3 regions of the Brevibacillus sp. HD3.3A genome follow, and region 2 is predicted to be linked to each of the others. Evidence: predicted binding sites of a transcription regulator. Region 2 holds the regulator's gene; each other region holds the start of a gene.
The links. The regulator LexA, encoded in region 2, represses DNA repair genes until DNA is damaged. The targets are predictions, from matches to a motif close to CGAACATATGTTCG.
Positions count from the first base shown of each region.

Region 1: the regulator LexA is predicted to act here: its motif matches at 1,011-1,024, upstream of HP435_RS19075 (WYL domain-containing protein).
Region 3: the regulator LexA is predicted to act here: its motif matches at 1,362-1,375, upstream of HP435_RS17540 (DNA polymerase IV).

Region 1 is NZ_CP085874.1:4,116,400-4,118,673, reverse strand. It holds gene HP435_RS19080 (glycosyltransferase) at 263-916, shown strand; gene HP435_RS19075 (WYL domain-containing protein) at 1,043-1,258, shown strand; gene HP435_RS19070 (hypothetical protein) at 1,944-2,274, shown strand, end outside.
Region 2 is NZ_CP085874.1:3,540,244-3,542,517, forward strand. It holds gene HP435_RS16150 (DUF896 domain-containing protein) at 48-245, opposite strand; gene HP435_RS16155 (cell division suppressor protein YneA) at 338-673, opposite strand; gene lexA (transcriptional repressor LexA) at 986-1,609, shown strand; gene HP435_RS16165 (DUF456 domain-containing protein) at 1,656-2,141, opposite strand; gene HP435_RS16170 (DUF4269 domain-containing protein) at 2,268-2,274, shown strand, end outside.
Region 3 is NZ_CP085874.1:3,811,762-3,814,035, forward strand. It holds gene HP435_RS17535 (YhjD family protein) at 1-82, opposite strand, end outside; gene HP435_RS17540 (DNA polymerase IV) at 79-1,320, opposite strand; gene HP435_RS17545 (AraC family transcriptional regulator) at 1,483-2,274, opposite strand, start outside.

The DNA of each region.
Region 1 (2,274 bases), 580 kb from region 2:
CCTGGCTTATGTTTACGATGCCTGACCGGATGACAGAAAAAACAACGCGACAAAAGCACGGCCCTCCGTCCGGAGGATAACCGGGGAGGGCTGTTGCCTGTTTGAACAACTCCATGAGCATTTCATCTATCTCTTGGCAACCATTGAAAACCAACCCTAAATAACCTCAAAGTGGCAAGTGCAATGTATAAAATCAGGTATCTCAACCATAATAAAACAGCCTGAAAAGACTTATTTCCTATGAACAGAGGAGCAGATGAATATGAAAATCAAACGGATGCTTGCGTTACTGTTGACCTTGGCACTCGTTTTTAGCATGATGCAGGCAGTAGTATCCGTGCAAGCCAAAGAGGGGAAGGCCGCTGATTCAGTTTGCCTAAGTCCCAAAATGGTGCAGTTGAAGACAGATATGCAGAAAGTCTGGATCGACCATACAATATGGACGAGAAGCTACATTGTCAGTGCCATATCGAATCGTCCAGACCAGCAGGACGTTTTGGACCGACTTTTGCAGAACCAGCAGGATATCGGGAATCTGATCAAGCCTTATTATGGGGAAGCCGCCGGAAATAAGCTGGCTGATCTTCTCCGAGAGCATATTTTGATCGCTGGGAAAATTGTAGCGGCTGCCAAAGCGGGCAATCAGGCGGATGTGAAAAAGCTGGAGGCGGATTGGCATAGAAACGCTGACGATATTTCGAAATTTTTAAGTGCAGCGAATCCGAACTGGCAGTTTAAAACGCTGCAAGATATGCTTTATGCGCACCTTCAATTGATTACGGAAATAGTTCTGAACTGTCTCAAAGGAGATTGGAAAGCGGATATTGCAGCAACGGACAAAAACGAGATCCATATGATTCATTTGGCGGACATTTTGACAGAAGGCATCGTCAAGCAATTCCCTGAAAAATTTTAACCGGGTAGCTATAGGGCAGTTCGACGCTTCTGCAAAGCTCCACAAGTGTAGAGCTTTTTTTATTTGCATGTTCGTATTATGTTCGCATACAATACAAACAAACGTTCCTATCTGGAGGCGAACAGCATGAAAAGGCAACTGCAAAGAGCCATACAACAGCATCAGTACATCCGGATTATTTACCTTGGCAGTGACGGCCGCACTACACAGCGAACTTTGCGTCCCATCGAAATTTCAGACGACCGACTGAAAGCGTACTGCCTCACGAGAAAAGCGCCGCGTGTCTTTGTAATCGACAACATCCTTGCGGTACAGTCAGTGGCGAACCGCCATGCTGTCTGATCTCTTGTAACATATGGAAGGGTTGGTGTGTTGAGAGGGCATTCCAGATAGACAATCCGTTCTCGATCCGATTTGTTCTGCCGAAGCAACGAGAAGGGGTCCTTCAGCTGAAGAAAGACAAGAAACTGGTAAAATGCCTCTTTTAAGTGGGGTACTTCCCGTCAGCAAGGTTCTATTTTTTCGGATCTCGACCTGGTCGTTCCACCGCGGGCGCATCTCTGTGATGTACTTCTTATCTATGTAACGGCTGGACATTTTTGTGATGCTTTGAAAGTGGATTAGTTCCAGCTGTGTAACATCGCCGCTGAGAATGTTTCGCGCTGCGATTTTGAAAAAATTTTCCGCTCACGCTTCTTCATGCCCGTTACCAGTTACCTCTCGTCGTTTATTAAAATCTTTCTCCCGATGTCCTTACTTAGCGAAGGCGCTATTAAGCGTTAAACTAAGGAGGAGATTGTGATGATGAAAAAATTTCTGAATTGGGCCCGTCGTTATGGCAATTGAAATGATCATCCATTGGTTTAACTGATCTTCTGGCATGGGGCTGGAGATTCAATTATCCCGCCATTCATCAAATCGCGCGGGTTGAAACGATAACTTTAGTTAGCTGCAAGATAAGCTTGCTCCCTTTACCCTAAATCTGCCCGTTGTAAATCTTTATCTTCTTATTTGTTGATGGAACGTCGTGTGCGATGAAAGTCGCTCGCACGGTGTAGGTCCAGGGCGACCTGGAAATAGCTTATCAGTAACAATCGAACAGACAGCACTAAGTGCGGAACAAGTCCAATTTAGATGGAGGTGGTCAGATAGCGACTATGCCGATTACATGGTGGCTTATGTAAATGGGCAGGAATACAGGGTCTTCAATTACGGAGAGACTTATGGATTTGGTGCTATTAAAACATTACGTGCGGATACAAGCTATGACATCACGCTTCATTTTTACAAGAATAATGTCAATATCGCCCAAGGCGAACTGCATATCGTTACACCGCACGATGATACAATTGCTCCAA
Region 2 (2,274 bases):
CACCCGAGCGTCAAGCAAGGATGTCTGCCTTATCAATACAAGTGAGCTTAATGTTTGGGACGATTCTCTTCAAGATCTTCCACATAACGGATGGAATCGAGATTCGCTTTCAGCGATGCCTTGACCGCATCAATGTACTTTTGTCGCAGAGCTTGCTGCTCTTGCTTTTCCTCATCGGTCAAACCAACCTCGCGCGATTTTTTGACCAGTTCGTTGATTCGTTTGATTTCCGCGTCAGATACCACGTACGGTTCCTCCCACCCAGTAGTAATGCCGTTTAATTATATCACATCAGGGCGAACTCGCAAGATGGAGACGAACCGGCAAGTGCTTTCTATCATTTCGGATCGGGAATGAGCAAGGTCTGTCCCGGATAAATCAGATTGCTCTGCAGATCGTTCGCCTCTTTAATATCCTGGATCAGATCGCGTACATCGACCGTCTCCGTTTGATGGCGGACTGCAATGGTCCACAAGCTGTCACCGTCGCGAACCGTCACTTCTGTTCCTTTTAGCGGCTCAGCGTGCGAAGAAGCAAACACCAGTTCGGTCAACAAGTAAAAAAAGAGAGAAAACGTAATCAGGAACAACAGGGCTTGGCCTCTGGTAATACCAAAACGGACGCGACGGGACGATTCTTTTTCAAAACGGTTAGGAATAGACATGACATTCATGGGATAACCTCCTACAAACATACGTTCTATAAGTTCGTACCCCAATCATAAATGAGAACATATGTTCATGTCAATACGAAAACCTGCCCCTTTGCAAAATTCACGCAGGTGACGGCAAGATGGCCAATTCCCCTTTTGGTATGGGACAATCCGCGAACAGCCATGCTTCTGGCTCGCACCAACCATTCGACAAGAAACGTTCTTTCGGGCAAAAATTCCTGTTCGCCTTTTTATCGAACTTATGTTTGTCGAACGCAAGCTCCCATGGTATAATATAGGAAAATATGTTCGAGAAATCAGGGGTGTCTTTTTATGTCAAAATTATCTAGCAGACAACAAGCCATCATCGAATTCATTCGGAAGGAAGTTCGCGACAAAGGTTATCCTCCATCTGTGCGCGAAATCGGCGAAGCTGTCGGACTGGCTTCCAGCTCTACCGTACACGGCCACTTGGCCCGCCTGGAAAAGAAAGGCCTGATTCGCCGCGACCCGACCAAACCGCGCGCGATCGAGCTGTTGTCTGAAGAAGATCGCTTCCAGGACAACTTCGAAGACTCCGTTGTCCGCGTTCCTGTCATTGGGAAAGTAACCGCCGGACAACCGATCACGGCGATTGAGGACGTAGAGGAATACTTCCCGCTTCCAGAAAATATCGTGACTTCAGACAAGGTGTACATGCTGCGCGTGTCCGGAAACAGTATGATCGACGCCGGAATCCTCGACGGAGACTACGTCATCGTGCGCCAGCAGCATGTAGCAAACAACGGAGATATCGTTGTCGCCATGACCGAAGAAGACGAAGCAACCGTCAAGCGCTTTTTCAAAGAAAAAAACCACTTCCGTCTCCAGCCTGAGAACGCCACGATGGAACCGATCATTTTGGACGCCGTTTCCATTCTCGGCAAAGTCATCGGCGTCTACCGCCTCATTCACTAATTTCGCGACATACAAAAAGGACAGCCATCGCTGTCCTTTTTTCTCTCTATCTGGCGAGGAAAAACCAGATAATCATGGTCACCTGCAACACTACTTTGACTACTGCGCTTCCCAAAAAGCCGATCAGGGAGCCAAAGCCCGCTTTGACCGCCCGCTCGAAAGGCTGGTTCTGCACCAACAGCTCTACCAGCACGACGAAGACAAACGGCAAAACGATCATCCCGAATGGCGGAAACACGAAAATCCCGAGAAAAATCCCTGCGGCCGCCGCCACCGATGACCATTTGGAGCCGCCGTATTTTTTCACGAAATACATGTTGGTCAACAAGTCAGCGCCGTACAGCAATATACTGAATACCACCATTCCCCACCAGAAGGACGCTGGCAACCCCGCTCCCGGATCTGCTATGAAAAAGTGGTAGAGCAAAAAGCCTGCCCACAGCAAAATCGTATCGGGTAACACAGGCAAAAATATACCTGCAATACTGAGCGCGAATAGCACCAAAACAACGATCCAGAGTAAAATATCCATCTGCATGCACTCCCCTCACATAGGTAATACGAGCAAAAGCGATTTTTGTTGCACACTTGTTTTCGCGAATCTATCATACTTGTTGCGACAAACATCTGCAAATACCGAAGGAAACAGGAGTTTTCTATGACGA
Region 3 (2,274 bases), 270 kb from region 2:
TGACAGCCTGAAACAAAATGCCGAACAAAATGTACTGCCGGACAAGCTCGTACTCTTCTTCTGTTGCCAGCGGAGTCGTCACTTGTAGTGCCCCCCGATCTTGCGCGCGCGTTCTTTCGCCTGACCAGCCTCCGTGACAGAGGCTGCCCGCAAAATCGCATCTGGGCCAAACCGTGTCCGAATCTCGTCGATCGTCCGGGCGAGCGAACGGCGTTTGTGGTTGTCTGTGAACAAATTTAGCTGCACGGCATGATCGGAAATCAGCTGCTCCAGGTTGATCCCGATACTGCGCACAGGCGTCTGCTGCCAATGGCGATCAAACAACCGGCAGGCTGCCTCGTACAGCTCCATGGCATCATTCGTCGCTTCTGCCAGCTTCATCTGTCGGACAAAGCCTTCTCCTGCCGACAAGTTCGCCCCGCGACAGCCAACCGACACGACGGAACCCATCAACTCCTTTTTGCGGGCCCGCCTGCATACTTCTTCGCACAGCTCCAGCAGCACGACCTTGATGTCTTTGGCCGTATGATAATCGCGCGGCAGCGTCATATGATGGCCGATCCCTTTTTGCGTGCCGTACACATCGAGGGAGACAGGCGAATCGTCGAGGCCATGCGCCGTACGCCACAGCACTTCGCCGTTCACTCCCCAGTGGCGGGTAAGCACATCTGGCGAGAGCTTCGCGAGCTGACCGATCTGGTAAATGCCCATCCGGTGAAAATGCCGCTTCATCCGCGAGCCTACGCCGAACATTTTCTCTACCGGAAGCTTCCAGAGCGTCTCTTCCAGCTCCTCGCGTTTCAGCCAAAAGATGCCGTCCTTCCGCTTTTTGGCGAAGTTGTCACAGGCCATTTTCGCGAGTACTTTGTTCTCCCCGATTCCTACCCGGCAGCGGATGCCCGTATCCGCCCAGACCCGTTTTTGAATCTGCGCTGCCAGCTGCAACGGGTCGCCGAACAAGTGAAGGCTCCCGGTCACATCGAGAAACTGCTCATCAACCGAATACGGCTCCACCTTGTCGGTAAACGATTCGAATATCGCGGTAATGTGCATGGAAATCTGGAGGTACATCTCCATGCGCGGACGCACGACTACGAGCTTGCGGCATTTTTGCTGCGCCTGCCACAGTGCTTCTGCCGTAATCACGCCGTACGACTTCGCAATCGGACAGGCTGCCAGCACTACTCCGCTTCGCCGCTGCGGATCTCCTGCGACCACAATCGGCTGATTGCGCAAGGCCGGATTGGCCCCTTTTTCAATACTGGCGTAAAAGCTCTCCATGTCGATCAAGAAGACGCACGGTTTGTTCGCATTGGGCATCACCATCATCCCCTAAACAAGAACTTATGTTCTTATTATAACAAACGTATGTTCGTTTTTATACCTGACCCGCCGAAAAAAACATTGGTAATTATTTCTGCAAAAGAAACGCACACGCCAGCAGGTGTTTCGGCAAGCGTGTGCGAATCTGATACGAGGATGTTATTTTTTGACAACAGGAATCCAAATCTCGCTGCGAAATGTCGGCGAAGTCGTATCCTTGTCGGCATTCCACAGCAGTTCGGGACCTTCCGCCAGCTCGTAGCCGGAAGAGAGAAACCACTCGGCATAAATGCGGCCCCAGACGTCTTGCAGCGTATCGGGAAAAGGTCCTACGGCTTCAAATACCGCCCAGGTAGAGGCCGCCACTTCGAGCTTCGCGAAGTGCTCTGGACATTCCTTTGTCGTGGCCACGCCGATGTAATGATCCAGCTCTCCGTGCTCGCCCTGATTCAACCGCTTTTCGGAAAAATTCGTGGATGCGCTCAACAATCCTACAGGCTCGGTATTGGACAAAGATTTGAGCAGCTCGATTTTTTCAGCATCCAGCGAGGCCCACATCGCAGCAATCTCGGGATTCACCCCGTTGTACATCAACGGAACCCGTTTCTGCAAGCCAACGATGCGAAATCCCGCTTTCTCTTCTATACGATAGTTCATGACACTGCCTCCTTTGATAGACAGATGGAAGGTCATGCGCGGATAAGCTTTCAGCGACTGGCCGCTGGCTCTCGCTTCGGTGGGCGTTACCCCGTGCATGTGCACGAAGGCGCGGGCAAACGAATCTGGCGAGCTGTACCCGTACTTGATGGCGACATCAATGACTCTCACCCGCTCGTCTTTCAGCTCGAAAGCAGCCAGTGTGATGCGCCTGCGCCGGATGTACTCGGAAAGCGGAATGCCAGCCAGAGAGGAGAACATCCTTTTGAAGTGGTATTCCGAGCAGCAAGCCAC